3 regions of the Geodermatophilus sp. URMC 60 genome follow, and region 2 is predicted to be linked to each of the others. Evidence: predicted binding sites of a transcription regulator. Region 2 holds the regulator's gene; each other region holds the start of a gene.

Region 1 (5,522 bases), 1.8 Mb from region 2:
GGCGATCTCGGCCGAGCCGTCCTCGGTGAGCTCGACGCCCAGCAGCGCGGCGCTGCGGGCCAGCACCAGCTGCAGCTCGGCCGGCTCGTAGAACTCCATCTGGCCGACGAAGCCGAACCGGTCGCGCAGCGGCCCGGTGAGCAGGCCGGCCCGGGTCGTCGCCCCGACCAGGGTGAACGGGTTGATCTCCAGCGGGATGGCGGTCGCGCCCGGCCCCTTGCCGACGACGACGTCGACCCGGAAGTCCTCCATCGCCATGTAGAGGAGCTCCTCGGCCGGCCGCGCGATCCGGTGGATCTCGTCGATGAAGAGCACGTCGCCGGGCGCGAGGTTGGACAGCATCGCGGCCAGGTCGCCGGAGCGCTCGATCGCCGGGCCGCTGGTAATCTTCACCGACGTCCCCAGCTCGGAGCCGATGATCAGCGCGAGGCTGGTCTTGCCCAGGCCGGGCGGACCAGAGAGCAGCACGTGGTCCGGCGGGCGGCCGCGCCGCTTGGCGCCCTCGAGGACCAGCTCCAGCTGGCGGGCCACCTTGGGCTGGCCGATGAAGTCGCCGAGCGAGTGCGGGCGCAGCGCCGACTCGACGACCCGCTCCTCGTCACCGGCTCCGGCCGACACCGGGAAGTCCTGGGCGAGGCCGTCGGCCGGCTCGGCGGACAGCCCGCGGTCGAACGGGCCGCTCACCGTGTCACCTGCTCGCTACCGGCCGGCGGAGCCGGCACGGTCACCGGGCCGCTCACGACCGGCCCAGCAGGCGCAGCGCCTGGCGCAGCAGGACGGCGACCTCGACCGAACCGGTCGCGGTGACCTGCTCGTCGGCCATCGGGGCGAGCTGGGCGATCGCCGAGTCGGCCTCCTTGCCCGTCCAGCCCAGGCCGACCAGGGCCGAGGCCAGCTGGTCGCGCCACGGGGCGACGGGGGTGACCGCGGGCAGGCCCGTGGGGGCGGCACCGTCGAGCTGGGTGTCGGTCGAGGTGACGCCGAGACGGTCGCGCAGCTCGAGGATCAGCCGCTCGGCGCCCTTCTTGCCGATGCCGGGGACCTGCATGAGCGCCTTGACGTCGGCCATCGACACCGCCCGGCGCACTTCGCGCGGTGGGTGGATGGCGAGCACGGCCTGCGCCAGGCGCGGGCCCACGCCGTTGGCCGTCTGCAGCAGCTCGAACAGCTGGCGCTCGTCGTCGTCGGCGAAGCCGTAGAGGGTCAGCGAGTCCTCGCGCACCACCAGGCTGGTCGCCAGCCGGGCGCTCTCCCCCACCTGCAGCCGGGCGATGGTGCCCGGCGTGCACTGCACCGCCAGGCCCACGCCGCCGACCTCGACGACCGCGCCGTCCGGCGACACGGCGGCCACCCGGCCGTTCACGCTCGCGATCACCGTCGCTCCCCCGTCGGGATCGACGCGCAGCCACGCGGGGGCACGCCGGTCAGCAGTGCGATCACCGGGACACCCCCTGCCAGCGCGGCAGGGTGCGCTGCACCACCGGCGCGCCGATGCCGCCGGCCAGCGCGGCCACCTTGAGCCGCTGCTGCGCCGGGCCGCGCCACGCGTGGCAGACCGCCAGCGCCAGCGCGTCGGCGGCGTCGGCCGGCTTGGGGGCCGTAGCCAGCCCCAGCACCCGGGTGACCATGAGGGTGACCTGCTCCTTGTCCGCGCGGCCGCTGCCGGAGATGGCCGCCTTGACCTCGCTGGGCGTGTGCCACGCGACCGGCCGGTCGGCCTGCGCCGCGGCGAGCGCGGCCACGCCCGCCGCCTGCGCCGTCCCCGTGGCGGTGCCCTTGTTGTTCTGGGTGAAGACCCGCTCGATCGCGACGACGTCGGGGCGGTGCTCCCGCAGCAGCGCCGTGACGGCGGTGTGCAGCTCGAGCAGCCGCAGCTCCAGGTCGAGCTCCGCGGCGGTGCGCACGACCCCCACGCCGACGGCCGTCGGCCGTGCGCCGGGACGCCCGTCGACCACCCCCCACCCGCACCGGGTGAGGCCCGGGTCGATGCCCAGCACCCGCATGGAGGCGCCTCCTGCCGTCAGCCGAACTGGTGTTCGACCCACGGTAGCCGCCCGGTGCGACGGGACGGCGCGACACGCCCGCGCCGGGTGAGGTGCTGGACGGCCGCCCTGCAGGAGCCGCCGCGAGCCTGCGAGTGGTGGGGCGAGGGGTCCTAGATCTTCTCGAGCACCTCGTTGGAGACGTCGTAGTTGGCGTAGACGTTCTGCACGTCGTCGCAGTCCTCGAGCGCGTCGATGAGCCGGAACACCTTGCCCGCGGCCTCCTCGTCGAGCTCGACCGAGACGCTGGGCACGAAGCCGGCGTCGGCCGAGTCGTAGTCGATGCCGGCGTCCTGCAGGGCGGTGCGCACCGCGACCAGGTCGGTCGGCTCGCACACGACCTCGAAGCTGTCGCCCTGGTCGCGCACCTCCTCGGCGCCGGCGTCCAGCACCGCCATGAGCACGGTGTCCTCGTCGACCGCGTCGGACTTCGGCACCACAATGACGCCCTTGCGGGAGAACAGGTAGGAAACCGAGCCGGGGTCGGCCATCGACCCGCCGTTGCGGGTCATCGCCGTGCGGACCTCCATGGCCGACCGGTTCTTGTTGTCGGTCAGGCACTCGATGAGGACGGCGACGCCGCCGGCCGCGTAACCCTCGTAGGTGATCGTCTGGTAGTCCACGCCACCGGCCTCGAGACCGGCGCCCCGCTTGACCGCGCGGTCGATGTTGTCGTTGGGCACCGAGCTCTTCTTCGCCTTCTGGATGGCGTCGAACAGCGTCGGGTTGCCCGCCGGGTCACCGCCGCCGGTGCGAGCCGCGACCTCGACGTTCTTGATCAGCTTGGCGAAGAGCTTGCCGCGCTTCGCGTCGATCCCGGCCTTCTTGTGCTTGGTCGTCGCCCACTTGGAATGGCCGCTCACGAGTCCTCCTCGCTGGCGCTCGTCGGCCGCGTTCGCGGCCCCGCTGCTGTGCTCGCCGCTGAGCTCGCAAGCTCGCTCACGAAGTGCCCCTCTCGTTCCCGGCTGCGGCGCCGGCCTGCTCGGCCAGGTGACCGCGCACGATCTCCACGAACAGCGCGTGCACCCGGCGATCCCCGGTCAGTTCGGGGTGGAAGCTGGTGGCCACCAGGTTCCCCTGGCGGACCGCGACGATCCTACCGTCGGCGGCTCCCCCCTCGACCCGGCCGAGGACCTGCACGCCCTCCCCCGCCTGCTCCACCCACGGCGCCCGGATGAAGACCGCGTGCACCGGGCCCCCGGCCACGCCGTCGATCGAGACCTGCGACTCGAAGGAGTCCACCTGCCGACCGAAGGCGTTGCGCCGCACCGTGACGTCCAGCCCGCCGACGGTGACCTGGTCCGGTGGGGCGTCCAGCAGCCGGTCGGCCAGCATGATCATCCCGGCGCAGGAGCCGTAGACCGGCAGCCCGCCGGCCACCGCCGCGCGCAGCGGCTCGAGCAGGCCGAACCGCGCGGTCAGCTTGGCCATGGTCGTCGACTCCCCGCCAGGGACGACGAGTGCGTCCACCGCGGCGAGCTCCTCGGGACGCCGGACGGTCACCGCCTCGGCACCCAGCTCCGGCAGCGTCGCGAGGTGCTCGCGGACGTCGCCCTGCAGGGCCAGCACACCGACGACAGGGTTCCCGGACACGGGGGACCAGGCTACGTACCCCGGCTCAGGGCCCGGCCGCCCGCCGCGAGCTCCAGGTCAGCAGCCGCTCCAGCGGACCGCGACCCAGCCGCCACCGCCACACCGACGCCAGCACCAGGGCGGTGAGGGTGAAACGCACCCAGCTGCCCCAGTCGTCGGAGTTGTCGACCTCGAGCACCCGGATGGCGACGATCTGCGCGGTGTAGACCGACAGCGCCAGCGCGCCCACGGACGCGAGCGGGTACGTCGGCCGCGGCAGCAGGTCGGCGACCACGAGGCACACCCCGATGACGGCGACCGCGACCCCGCCGGAGCCCAGCACCTCGAACGGCGTCGAGCTGTGCGGCTCGGCGCCGGCGAACCAGGCCGGGTCCCACTCGCCGGAGGAGCCGAAGCCGGCCTCGATCCCGGCCAGGTCCTGCCCCGGCGCGAGCGCCCGGGTGCTCAGCCAGCCGCCGAGGTAGCCCAGCGCCGCCGCGGCCGCCCCACCCGCGACCAGGCCGCCGCGCACCCGGGCCGTCCCCAGGTCCAGCCGGCCGACCGCGAGCCCGACGAGCACGAAGGCCGCCCAGACCGCCGCCGGGTAGTAGCCGGTGAACAGCAGGAACGTGAAGGCGCTGCCCTCCTCGTCCAGCCCGGTGGCGTACCGCCCGACCACGAGGGTGAGCGGCGGCGCGGCCAGGGCGACGACGCCGGCGGCGAGCAGCAGCCGCGCGGGCGGCCAGCGCAGGAAGGGCAGCGCGAGGACGAAGAGCACCGCGTAGACGCCCAGGATGATCGCCACGAAGGTGTCGAGCAGCTCCAGGACGCCGCCGATCGCGAACACCCACGCGGCGCGGACCAGGACGCGGGTGCGGGCCCGGGCGAGCTCCGGCCCGGTGGCCGGCGTGCGGCCGCCGGAGATCAGCGCGATGGAGACGCCGGCCAGCGTGGCGAACAGGATCGACGACCGCCCGTCGACCAGCGCCCGCCAGGTGGCCGGGTCCCAGCCCAGTTCGCCGGTGTCGCCCAGGTGCGCGCCGAACATGCCCAGGACGGCGAGCCCGCGGGCAACGTCGAGACCACGGATCCGCCGTCCCGGCGCGGCCTCCCGCTCCGGACCGGCGGACGCGCGGGCGCCCTCGACGTCGACCCGCCGCGCCGTCACGGACTCACCACCCGCGGGTGGCGTACCGCTCCCCCTCCGGCAGCGTGGCGACGTCGATGCCGACCATCGGCTCGCCGAGACCGCGGGAGACCTTGGCGATCACGCCGGGGTCGTCGTGGAAGGTGGTCGCCTGCACGATCGCCGCGGCCCGCTGCGCCGGGTCGCCGGACTTGAAGATGCCCGAGCCGACGAAGACGCCCTCGGCGCCCAGCTGCATCATCATCGCAGCGTCCGCGGGGGTGGCGATGCCGCCGGCGGTGAAGAGCACGACGGGCAGCTCGCCCAGCCGGGCGACCTCGGCGACCAGGTCGTACGGGGCGCGCAGCTCCTTCGCCGCGACGAACAGCTCGGTCGCGTCGAGGGTGCCCAGCCGCCTGATGCCGGCGCGGATGGCCCGCACGTGCCGCACGGCCTCGACCACGTTGCCGGTGCCGGCCTCGCCCTTGGACCGGATCATCGCCGCGCCCTCGGCGATCCGCCGCAGCGCCTCACCCAGGTCGGTGGCGCCGCAGACGAACGGCACGGTGAACTCGCTCTTGACGATGTGGTGCGCCTCGTCGGCCGGGGTGAGGACCTCGGACTCGTCGACGTAGTCGACCCCGAGGCTCTGCAGCACCTGCGCCTCGACGAAGTGGCCGATGCGCGCCTTGGCCATGACCGGGACGGAGACCGCGTCGATGATGCGCTGGACCACGTCCGGGTCGCTCATCCGCGCGATGCCGCCCTGGGCGCGGATGTCG
Region 2 (5,522 bases):
TGCCGCTGCTGCGGGTGCTGCTCGCGCTGGTCCTGCTGACCCTCGTCGTCTACTCGTTCAAGTACGGCACGGGCCGGACGGCGCCGGCCTACCCCGGGTCGTTCTTCCACCGGGACGGTGCGTCCTACCCCTCGGGGCACGTCGCCAACGCGGTGCTCATGTGGGGAGTGGCACGCTGGCAGGTGGTCGAGTACCGCCTCGCGGCATGGGCGCAGCAGACGGCCCGGGCGTTGAGCGTCGCCGGCCCGGTGGCCACCGGGGTGGCCATGGTGTCCCTGGACTTCCACTGGGTCACCGACGCCGTGGTCGGGGCGGCCGTCGGCCTCCTGCTGCTGGGCGTGGTTCACCTACTGGACGCGGTCGTGGTGTCACGCTGGGTCGGTGCCCGAGCTGGCCGGTCCTCCGCGTAGCGGGGTCGGAGGGCGACGTCTGACGGCCGGGACCGGTCTCGCGCTGACGCTCGTCCTCGGCTCCGCCCTGCCGGTGTCCGCACAGCCGGCCGACCCGGCAGCACCGGGAACGCGCTGCCAGCTGACCGACCCCCGTCTGCCCGAGGTCTCCGGGCTGGTCGAGGTGGGCGACCGGATGCTGGCGCACAACGACGGCGGCGACTCGCTCGAGGTCTACGTGCTCGACGCGACGTGTGCCGTGGTCACCGTGCACTCCGCGCCGGTGGACCCCTACGACCCGGAGGACCTGGCGCTGGCCGTCGACGGAACGGTGTGGCTCGCGGACACCGGCGACAACAACGGGACCCGGACGACGGTGGCGCTGCTGGCCCTGCACGCCGACAGCAGCAGTTCCGTCTACCGGCTCGCCTACCCCGACGGTCCACGGGACGTCGAGGCACTGCTGCTCGCGCCCGACGGGACGCCCTACCTGGTGACCAAGGAGGTGCTCGGCGCCAGCGCGGTGTACCGGCCGGTGTCGGCCCTCGTGGAGGACGGCACCGTCGGCCTCACCCAGGTCGGCGGCGTGGACTTCGTGCTCACCGGGACGCCGGGTGGCCCGGTCGGTCGCGCTGGACAGCTCATGGTCACCGGCGGCGCGGTCTCGCCCGACGAGCGGTGGATCGCGCTGCGGACCTACACCGACGCCTACGTCTGGTCGCTGACCGGCTCCGACGTGGTGGGTGCGCTGGCGGGGGAGCCGCGCCGGGTCGCGCTGCCCGAGGCGGCCCAGGGCGAGGCGATCAGCTTCACAGGGGACTCCTCGGGCCTCGTCGTGGCGGGGGAGGGCCTGCCCAGCGACGTCACCGTGGTCCCGCTGCCGGCCGAGGCGGCTCCCCCGCCGGGGACGACGTCCGCGGAGGGCACGGTCTCCGGACTGCGCTCGGGCGGGCACGGGCCGCCGCCGGTCGCAGCCGCGGTCGCCGCGGCCGTCGTCGCCGGCCTGATCGTGTGGCTCGGCGGCGTGTTCGTCCGCCGGCGCGACTGAGAGGGCCGGCCGCCCGCGACCGTCGCCGCGCCGGCGGGACCGGGTCAGACCCGGCGAAGCACCGTGACGACGCGGCCGAGCACGGTGGCGTCGTCGCCGGGGATGGGCTCGTACGCGGGGTTGTGCGGCAGCAACCACACGTGCCCGTCACGCCGCTTGTAGGTCTTCACCGTCGCCTCGCCGTCGATCATGGCGGCGACGATCTCGCCGTTCTCCGCGGTCGGCTGCTGCCGCACGACCACCCAGTCGCCGTCGCAGATGGCCGCCTCGACCATCGAGTCACCGGTGACCTTGAGCATGAACAGCGTGCCCTCGCCCACCAGCTCGCGGGGGAGCGGGAAGACGTCCTCGACCGCCTGCTCGGCCAGCACCGGGCCACCGGCGGCGATCCGGCCGACGAGCGGGACGTAGGTGGGGACGGGGGTCTCCTCGGCGCCGGCGGGGGCGACCACCGTGGGCGCTGGGCCGCCCGGGGTGTCGCCGGGCAGGCGCACGTCGAGCGCGCGCGGGCGGTTCGGGTCGCGGCGCAGCCAGCCCTTCTTCTGCAGCACGCTGAGCTGGTGGGCCACCGATGAGGCCGACGACAGTCCGACTGCCTCGCCGATCTCACGCACCGAGGGCGGGTAGCCGCGCCGCTCGATCGAGTCGCGGATCACCTCGAGGACGCGCCGCTGCCGCTGGGTGAGCCCGTCGCCGGCCTCGCCCCGGTCGGGGAAGGTGCGCACCGATGCCGCCTCGGCCGCCTCCGGTGGGGCGGTCCGGCTGCCCGACGCGCGACGCGACGAGCCGCCTCTGCCCCGGACACCGCTGCCCGACGTCCCCCTGGTGCCCGCCACGTCTCCTCCTCGCCGGCCGTGCCGCCACGGCCCCGTCGTCCTGCGCCCGCCCGGGGAGCCGGACGGGCCGGCCCCGGCCCCGCCGACGCCCTCGCGGCGACGGCGGACGGGTGCTGATCGGGACGGTAGCGCCTCGGCGGCGGTAGTTCAAACGTGTGTTCGAAACGAGGTGCGGTGTCGTGTCGACCCCGTCGGCGGGATGCGGTAGACATCGGACATGCGTTCGATCGAACGTGCGTTCGATCGGTGCCCGGGTCGACGGAGGAGGAGTGGTCATGGCGAGCGTGCGGCAGGCCGTGCTTGAGTTCGACGCCGCGGTGCAGGTCCCGTGGCGACCGTTGCTCGTGTCGCCGGACGGCGGCCGCGGAGCCGGAGCCGACCGGGCGGCGCGGACCGCGGTCCCGTCCGGGCGTGCCGCGCGGATGCTGGCCGCGCCGGGCCTGGCCGGGACCGGACTCCGCGTCGCCGGCCACCTGCGGCCGGTCCCCGACCGCCCGGCGGGCCCGGAGTCGCGGGCCGCGGAGCCGGTGGGGCCGCTCCGGGGCGCGGGCCGGGCCCCGGCGCGCCGGGAGCCGAGTGGCCCTCCTACCCCGTCGCGGGCGGTGCCGGCACGCGCGGTGCGCGGCGGCTGCGCCTCTCCGGGACGCGCCGCGTCCCCCCGGCTGCGCCTGACCCGTCGGGGGCGCCGGCTGGTGCTCGCCCTGGTGCTCGGCGGCGCCGTCGCGCTCGGCTCGGTGGTCGCGCCCCTCGGCGGCGGAGGCGACAGCGGGCTGCGGCTGGCCGGCGAGAGGAGTGTCGTCGTGGAGCCGGGCGACACGGTGTGGTCGATCGCGGGAGAGGTCGCCGGCACCGACCATGACGTGCGCACGGTGGTCGACGCCATCGAGGAGCTCAACGACCTCGAGGGCTCGGTCGTGGTCCCCGGTCAGGTTCTGGAGCTGCCCTGACCGGCACGGCCGGGTCGTCCGGTCAGGGCTCGGTCGAGGAGCGACAAGGGGCGGCGCCGATGTTCGTCAACCCCTCGTGCCGAGTCGCTGACGCTCGGTGGCAGGTGATCGATCTACGGTCGGGTCCGTGTCAGCGATCTCAGGCAGCCGGGCCGCCGTCTTCACGCAGCAGTCGCAGAACTGCGAGGTGTTCGTCGACGGCGCCTGGTGGCCGGGCTCGCTGCTGGGGTGGCGTCACGACGGTGAGGGCGCGTGCCGGATGTGGGTGCGGGTGACCGTGGCCGGCGTCGACCGCGAGACCTGGACCGATCTGGCCGAGGTGCGCCTGCCCGAGGCCCGGCCGGCGCCGGCGCTGGGCCCCGACGGCGGCGTCGACCCCTTCGCGGGCCTCGGCGAGAAACTGCTGCCCGGAGCCTCGGCCGCTCCGCTGCTGTCGCTGAGCGAGGCCGCCGCCCGTGAGCAGCGGGTGGCCGGCGTCGTCCCCGGCTCGGCTCCGGCCGCCGGACGCCGTCGCCGCCGTCACGGTGGCGACGTGACCGCCGAGCAGCCCGCCGTCCACGGCCCGTCCGCCGGCCGGCACCGCGCCGGGCGTCACCGGGCGTCCGACGGCGCAGTGCAGCCGGAGGAGACGCGGGACGCGGAGCCGAGTGACGCGGAGCCGAGTGACGCGGAGCCGAGTGACGCGACGGTGCTCATGCCGCGTGCCACCGAGGCCGACTGCCTGACCCGCCCGCTGCGCCTCGGCGACCGCGTGGCCCGTCCTCGGCTCCCGCGACCCGGTGGGGCACTCCGCGCCTGACGCCGGTCGTCCCTGCGCCTCCACATGCGCACCCCGTCCTCCTGCGGAGCGCCGGCCGCTGCCGGCTGCCCGCTACACCCGACCGACGTGTCGCGCGACCGCTGCGGCGCGTTCCCGGCGTGTCGCCGGGACGGCTGTGACGACTGAGCGCGGGTGGTCACGAAGTCGTCTCGACGGACGACGCGCCTTGCGTTCCGGCTTGCAGATCTAGTGGAGGCGGACCTAGGGTTCCCCTACATCTAGTAGTTGCACCGTTGTGAGTCCGTCCACAGGCCGGTCCTCAGGTCCTCCCCACGACGTCCACCGGATGTCCCCAGGGAGGTCCACAGCCGGCCTCCCGGCCCGTCGCTCCGACCGCTCGCGCAGTCGCCGTGGCGTCCGGGCGGACGAGCACCGGAGCGCGTCACGAGGGGAGGGGATCTGCCGTGCGCTGCCCCTTCTGCCACAACCCGGACAGCCGCGTCATCGACTCGCGCGAGGCCGACGAGGGGGCGACCACCCGCCGCCGCCGGTCGTGCCCCGCGTGCGGGCGGCGCTTCACCACGGTGGAGGAGGCCGTCCTCGCCGTCGTCAAGCGCAGCGGCGTGAGCGAGCCGTTCAACCGCAGCAAGGTGGTGGCCGGCGTCCGCCGCGCCTGCCAGGGGCGGCCGGTCGACGAGGACCAGCTGCAGCAGCTCGCCCAGCAGGTCGAGGACGCCATCCGGGCCACGGGCGCGGCGGAGGTGCCCAGCCACGAGGTGGGGCTGGCCATCCTCCGGCCGCTGCGGGAGCTGGACGAGGTCGCCTACCTGCGCTTCGCCAGCGTCTACCGCGCCTTCACCTCGGTCGAGGACTTCGAGAAGGAGATCACCGAGCTGCGGGCCCGGCACATCGCCGCCGGTACCCCGCCACTGCCTGGCATGCAGGACCCGCCGGTCCGCCGGCGGGGTGGGGGGCGCGGCCAGGCCGCCTCCGACGCCAGCCCCGGTCGATGACGCCCGCCGCTGTCGCCAGAACCGTCAGCACCACCCGCTAGACAGAGTGCGGCTCTTCCCCAGCCGCCGCAATGCCCTCGAAACAGGGCCCACAACACAGGGAGAGCTCCGTGACCGAGACCGAGGATCGCTTGTCGGGCCGCACGCGTCGCGCCGCCAAGGCGCCGACCAGGGGAAAGGGCCTGAAGGTCAAGCGCGTCTTCACCACCGCCGGGGTGCACCCGTACGACGAGGTGACCTGGGAGCGTCGTGACGTCGTCATGACCAACTGGCGGGACGGCTCGATCAACTTCGAGCAGCGCGGCGTGGAGTTCCCCGCCGAGTGGAGCATCAACGCCACCAACATCGTCACCACGAAGTACTTCCGCGGCGCCGTCGGCACCCCGCAGCGCGAGACCAGCCTGCGCCAGCTCATCGACCGGGTCGTGCTGACCTACGGGGCGGCCGGCCGCGAGCACGGCTACTTCGCCAGCGAGGGCGACGCGGAGATCTTCGAGCACGAGCTGACCTGGATGCTGCTGCACCAGTA
Region 3 (5,522 bases), 1.3 Mb from region 2:
TGGCGCTCATCGTCGTGAAGGTCGTCCCGCCGGCGCGGGTGTCCCGGCCGCCCCCCACCCGGATCCGGTACGTCGTGCCCGGCGCCAACTGCTCGGCGGGGTGCGCGTGGAGAGTGGTGGTGGCGGGGTCCCAGACCACTCGGTCGACACCGGTCCGCCAGCCGCCACGGGTGGCCTCGACGGTGATCCGGGCGGCGGCGGCGACCGGGTCGACCTCTCGGTCGAAGCGCACCGCGATGCGCGGGTCGAGGTCGAAGCCGTCCAGTTCGTCGAGCTCCTGCAGCAGCCCGCAGGCGACCGGCGTCGCGCAGCCCGCGGTGGGCAGCGCCATGCGACGGCCGGTCAGCTGGCCCGGGTCCTGGACGGTCAGGCGGTCGCTGGGGAAGACCGAGACCGGCACGGCCTTCGGGGGACCGGCCGCCGCGGGTGCCGCGGGAACCGAGAGGGTGGCCGTCAGGGCCAGGACGCCGAGGACCGTCGAGGTCGCCCGGTGCCAGCGTCGTTGCTGCACGGGTTCTCCCAGGGGTGGGGGACCCCCTGTGTAACTGAACGTGACCGGTACCACAAGCTGCGTGAGGGACTCAGGCCCTGACGTGCGGGAGGGGCGCGCCTCGGAGCAGGACGACGCTCTCCTGCTCGTTCGGGTCCGTGCGGGCGATGAGGGCCCGCGTCGGCCGGTCGGTCGGGTTGAACGGCCGGTGCGGCACCCCGGCGGGGATGTGGAGGGAGTCCCCGGCGTGCACGGAGTCGACGTGCTCGAGGTCGGCGCCGTGCCGCAAGGAGCTCGACCCCTCCAGCACGTGGACGGCCGACTCGTGGGCCTCGTGGAGGTGCGGCTCGGCTGGCCGCTGCCCGAGCCGAAGGGCTCGACGTCGGGTAACGGCGTGCGCGCTCCACGTGGAACACGAGGTCGGCAGCGCTGCGGGACCACGGCGCCGCCGGACCGTCCGGAGGAGGCCGCGGACGACGACTCCCCGGACGCACAGGGGCCCGGAGCGCTCAGCGCTCCGGGCCCCTGCTGCATGCGGGGTCGTGCGGTCAGTTCGCCATGTCCACGAAGCGGCTGTAGTGGCCCTGGAAGGCGACCGTGACGTTCGCGGTGGGGCCGTTGCGGTGCTTCACCAGCATGATGTCGGCCTCGCCGGCCCGCGGGCTCTCCTTCTCGTACATGTCCTCGCGGTGGATCATCATGACCATGTCGGCGTCCTGCTCGATCGACCCCGACTCGCGGAGGTCGGACAGCATCGGTTTCTTGTCCTGACGCTGTTCGGACCCACGGTTCAGCTGCGACATCGCGATGACCGGGACCTCGATCTCCTTGGCCAGCAGCTTGAGCGCACGGGAGAACTCCGAGACCTCCTGCTGACGGCTCTCGACGCGCTTGCCCGACGTCATGAGCTGGAGGTAGTCGATGACCACGAGTTTCAGGTCGTTGCGCTGCTTGAGCCGCCGGGCCTTCGCCCGGATCTCCATCATCGTCATGTTGGGGGAGTCGTCGATGTAGAGCGGTGCATCGGCGATCTCGCCCATCCGGCGGGCCAGCTTCGACCAGTCCTCGTCGGACAGTGTGCCGGCGCGCATGTGGTGCAGCGGCACCTTCGCCTCCGCCGACAGCAGACGCATGGTGATCTCGTGCTTGCTCATCTCGAGGGAGAAGATGACCGCCGCCAGGTGGTGCTTGACGGTGGCAGACCGCGCGATGTCCAGCCCCAGCGTCGAGTTGTGGGTCGGGATGAAGCTCCGCCCGGCGAGGAACAGGTGGTCCTCGGCATCCACCTGGATGCAGCGCACCGGCACGCTCTGGACCGGCCGCACGTCAGTGATGAAACGGACGCCGCGGGCGGTGAAGCTGCGCGCACCGCGCTCCTTGTGGGCGAGCTTCTTCCGCTCCAGGCGGAAGACCTCGTCGTCCGTGCTGAAGGTCAGGGTGAAGCAGGTGGACGACGCCCCGCTGCGGCCCTTGACCCGCTTGCGGCTCATCCGCACCCGGTGCCCGAGGCCGGCGACGAGCTCGCGGGCGTCCTCGGCCAGCCGCCGGTCGGTCACCGCGAACTGCACGACGCCGCTGGGCGTCACCGTCCCGTCGGTGTCCAGGAGGCCGGCCAGGAGAGCGCGCCGCTGGGCCACCGAGGCCCGCAGGTAGGTGGTGGGGATGTGCTTGTCGCCGAAGACCCCCAGCGTGCGCAGGACGCCTGGCACGGTGCCGTGGTGGTCGCGGCAGGCCTGGCACTGCGATAGCCCGGCGGACGGCCCTCCGCAGTCCGGGCAGGTCGCCTGACGCCCGAGACCGCCGCCGGCCGGTAGCCGGCCGCCGCAGGTCTTGCCACAGGCCTGCGCCTGGGACGTCGTCGGCATGAAGAGCTCGCCACACATCGGGCACGGCCGGGAGGCGACGGCCGGCCGTGCCGGGAGCCGCAGCGAGTACCGCCTGTCGACGCCCGTCGGCTCCACGATGAGACCGTCCGCCTCGATGTACACGGCGATCTCGGGGTCGTCGCTGGTGAAGTGGGCGGCCCGGGACGTGCCGGCGCCCAGCCACACGCCCAGCGCGTACGGCGGGAGGGGGAGGTCGGCCTCCGGGAGTTGGAGCGCCGCCGCATTGGTCACCGAGTGGTTGAGCCGGGCGTCCTCGGTCGCACAGCGGACGGTGCGGGCGATCTCCTCCGTCGTCCGGACCTCGGCGAACGTGCGCCGGTTGCGGTGGCCGTTGCAGCGGGCAGCCGCCGCCTGTGCGGACTGCCGGCTGGCACGGGTGTCGGTGAGCCACTGGTGCTGGGCGTCGGCCACGACCACCGAGCCGTCGGAGAAGCGCACCTCGTAGCAGGGGCGGCCGGTCATCACCTGGGTGGCGGCCACGACGGTCGTCGGTCGGCCGTCGGACCCCATCACCTGGTCACCGACGGCGACCTCGCCCATCGTCGTCCACCCGGTCGGCGTGGCGATCGGGGTGTCGAGGGCCAGGGCCTTGCCCACACCGGGTCGGGCGGCGATGACGACCATCTGACCGGCCTGCAGGCCGTTGGTGAGCTCGTCGAGGTCGCGGATACCGGTGGGCACGCCGCGGGCGGTGCCACCGCGGGAGGCGATGGCGTCCAGCTCGTCCATCGTGGGCTGCAGGACGTCCTCGAGGCGCGAGTAGTCCTCGCTCATGCGCTTCTCGGTGACGTCGTAGATCTCCTGCTGGGCGCGGTCGACGATGTCGTCGACGTCGCCCTTGCCGCCCGCCGCGCCGTACCCCAGCTGGACGACCCGGGTGCCGGCCTCGACCAGCCGCCGCAGCACCGCCTGCTCGGCGACGATCGCGGCGTAGTAGCCGGCGTTGGCGGCGGTCGGCGTCGACTGGATCAGGGTGTGCAGGTAGACGGCGCCACCCATCTTCGACAGCTGGTCGGTGCGGTTGAGCTCGGCGGCGACGGTGATCGCGTCGGCCGGCTCGCCCCGCCCGTACAGGTCGAGGATGCAGTCGTAGATCACCTGGTGTGCCGGCCGGTAGAAGTCGTTGCCGTGCAGCACCTCGACGACGTCGGCGATCGCGTCCTTGCTCAGCAGCATGCCGCCGAGCACCGACTGCTCCGCTGCGACGTCCTGCGGTGGCTGCCGGTCGTACGCCGGAGCCGTCGGGGACGGGCGCTCGAAGTCGTCGGCCACCGCCACGGGGTTCCTCCATCCACTCCCGGCGCACCCGCGCACAGGCCCCGGCACGAAGCCGGGGCCTGGTGGGGGAAGCACCAGAACGCTGCACACCTGACTCGAACGTGTGTTCGGGTCGTTGCTACCGCGGGGGACCGACAGATCCGCACCGACGGGAGCCGAGGAGGACGTTAGGAAGTACGGACGGACCAGTCCAACACCGGTGTGCACGCGCTTCTGCACAACTTGTGGACAAGTCGGTGGACACAGTCGTGTCGACATGTGGAGACAGCGGGGGACGCCGTGACGCCGTCCCCCGTATCCCGCCGCTGACCTGCGCGGGAACAACTCACCGGGTGTGGACGGGAGAAATTTGCGAGAAATCCGGATGTCGCCCCCGGCGTGTCGACGGGTCCGCCGCAGCCGCCCCAGCGGTCACACATCCACAGGACGACGCGCAGGCACCGGCCGTCGGCGACCGGTCACGGAGACGTTCCGAGGACGCCCGCACCGACGCCCCGGCGGAGCGGTCACAGGAGGGACCCGAGACGCCGCGAGGGGCGCCGGACCGGAGTCCGACGCCCCTCGCGGGCGCAGTTCCCCCACCGGCCCCGCCCCGAGCTCGCGAGGGGTGGGGCGGGAGGGTCCTGCTCAGCCGGGAACGACCTCGATGGTCAGCTGAGAGGTGACCTCGGGGTGCACCCGAACGGTCACCTTGTGCTGGCCGGTGGTCTTGACACTGCTGGGCAGCTCCACCCGGCGCCGGTCGAGCTCGGGACCGCCGGCGGCGGTCACGGCGTTGACGACGTCGGCGGTGGTGATGCGGCCGAACAGCCGGCCACCCTCACCGGCACGCGCCGGCACCCGGACGGTCAGGCCCGACAGGCGCCCGGCCACGGCCTGCGCCTCCTCGAGCGACCGCACCTCGCGGGCGGCACGCGCCCGGCGCAGCGACTCCACCTGCTTCTCGGCACCGCGGGTGGCGACGATGGCCAGGCCGCGGGGCAGGAGGTAGTTGCGGGCGTAGCCGCCCTTGACCTCCACCGTGTCACCGGAGGACCCGAGACCGGTGACCTCCTGCGTCAGGATCAGCTTCTGGGTGCTCATGGTCAGCGCGCCGTCGAGGTGTAGGGCAGCAGGGCCATCTCACGGCTGTTCTTGACGGCCGTGGCGACGTCCCGCTGGTGCTGGCTGCAGTTGCCGCTCACGCGGCGGGCACGGATCTTGCCGCGGTCGGAGATGAACTTCCGCAGCAGGGTCGTGTCCTTGTAGTCGATGTAGGTCGCCTTGTCCTTGCAGAACTGGCAGACCTTCTTCTTGGGCTTGCGAACGGGGGGCTTGGCCACCGGGGTTCTCCAGAGAGTGACGGAATGGAACGGCCCCCTCGCAGGGGTCCGCACCGAGCGGAGCGAGGCGTGGGGGGCGAGGGGGTCCTTCTTCAGAAGGGCGGCTCGTCGGACGGCGGGGCCGGGGTCGACCACGGGTCGCTGGACCCGCCGCCACCGCCGAAGCCGCCACCGCCACCGCCGCCGAACCCGCCACCGCCACCCTCACCGCGCGAGGCCTTCGTGACCTTCGCGGTGGCGTAGCGGAGCGACGGGCCGATCTCGTCGACCTCGAGCTCGACGACGGTGCGCTTCTCGCCTTCCTTCGTCTCGAACGACCGCTGCTTGAGCCGGCCGGAGACGATCACCCGCGACCCGCGGGTCAGCGACTCGGCGACGTTCTCCGCCGCCTGACGCCAGACGTTGCAGCGCAGGAAGAGCGCCTCGCCGTCCTTCCACTCCTGCGACTGGCGGTCGAAGGTCCGCGGGGTCGAGGCGACGGTGAAGTTGGCGACCGCGGCGCCGGACGGCGTGAAGCGCAGCTCCGGGTCCGACGTCAGGTTGCCG

Evidence for each region. Region 2 encodes LexA, which represses DNA repair genes until DNA is damaged. Its sites were predicted from a motif close to TCGAACANNTGTTCGA; they were not measured.
Region 1: a site for LexA is predicted at 2,025-2,040, ahead of ruvC (crossover junction endodeoxyribonuclease RuvC). Genes of this name have one in related genera too.
Region 3: a site for LexA is predicted at 3,750-3,765, ahead of dnaB (replicative DNA helicase). Genes of this name have one in related genera too.

What each region holds. Positions count from the first base shown of each region.
Region 1 covers NZ_CP199958.1:3,043,126-3,048,647, reverse strand. Annotated here, with positions in the region: gene ruvB (Holliday junction branch migration DNA helicase RuvB) at 1-684, opposite strand, end outside; gene ruvA (Holliday junction branch migration protein RuvA) at 737-1,375, opposite strand; gene ruvC (crossover junction endodeoxyribonuclease RuvC) at 1,437-2,003, opposite strand; gene ACWIX3_RS14505 (YebC/PmpR family DNA-binding transcriptional regulator) at 2,156-2,905, opposite strand; gene pdxT (pyridoxal 5'-phosphate synthase glutaminase subunit PdxT) at 2,982-3,635, opposite strand; gene ACWIX3_RS14495 (heparan-alpha-glucosaminide N-acetyltransferase domain-containing protein) at 3,661-4,782, opposite strand; gene pdxS (pyridoxal 5'-phosphate synthase lyase subunit PdxS) at 4,787-5,522, opposite strand, start outside.
Region 2 covers NZ_CP199958.1:4,797,398-4,802,919, reverse strand. Annotated here, with positions in the region: gene ACWIX3_RS22610 (phosphatase PAP2 family protein) at 1-410, shown strand, start outside; gene ACWIX3_RS22605 (hypothetical protein) at 484-1,437, shown strand; gene lexA (transcriptional repressor LexA) at 1,482-2,273, opposite strand; gene ACWIX3_RS22595 (LysM peptidoglycan-binding domain-containing protein) at 2,549-3,220, shown strand; gene ACWIX3_RS22590 (hypothetical protein) at 3,348-4,019, shown strand; gene nrdR (transcriptional regulator NrdR) at 4,445-4,993, shown strand; gene ACWIX3_RS22580 (vitamin B12-dependent ribonucleotide reductase) at 5,104-5,522, shown strand, end outside.
Region 3 covers NZ_CP199958.1:810,437-815,958, forward strand. Annotated here, with positions in the region: gene ACWIX3_RS03915 (hypothetical protein) at 1-511, opposite strand, end outside; gene ACWIX3_RS03920 (cupin domain-containing protein) at 582-986, opposite strand; gene dnaB (replicative DNA helicase) at 1,039-3,654, opposite strand; gene rplI (50S ribosomal protein L9) at 4,282-4,737, opposite strand; gene rpsR (30S ribosomal protein S18) at 4,740-4,976, opposite strand; gene ACWIX3_RS03940 (single-stranded DNA-binding protein) at 5,069-5,522, opposite strand, start outside.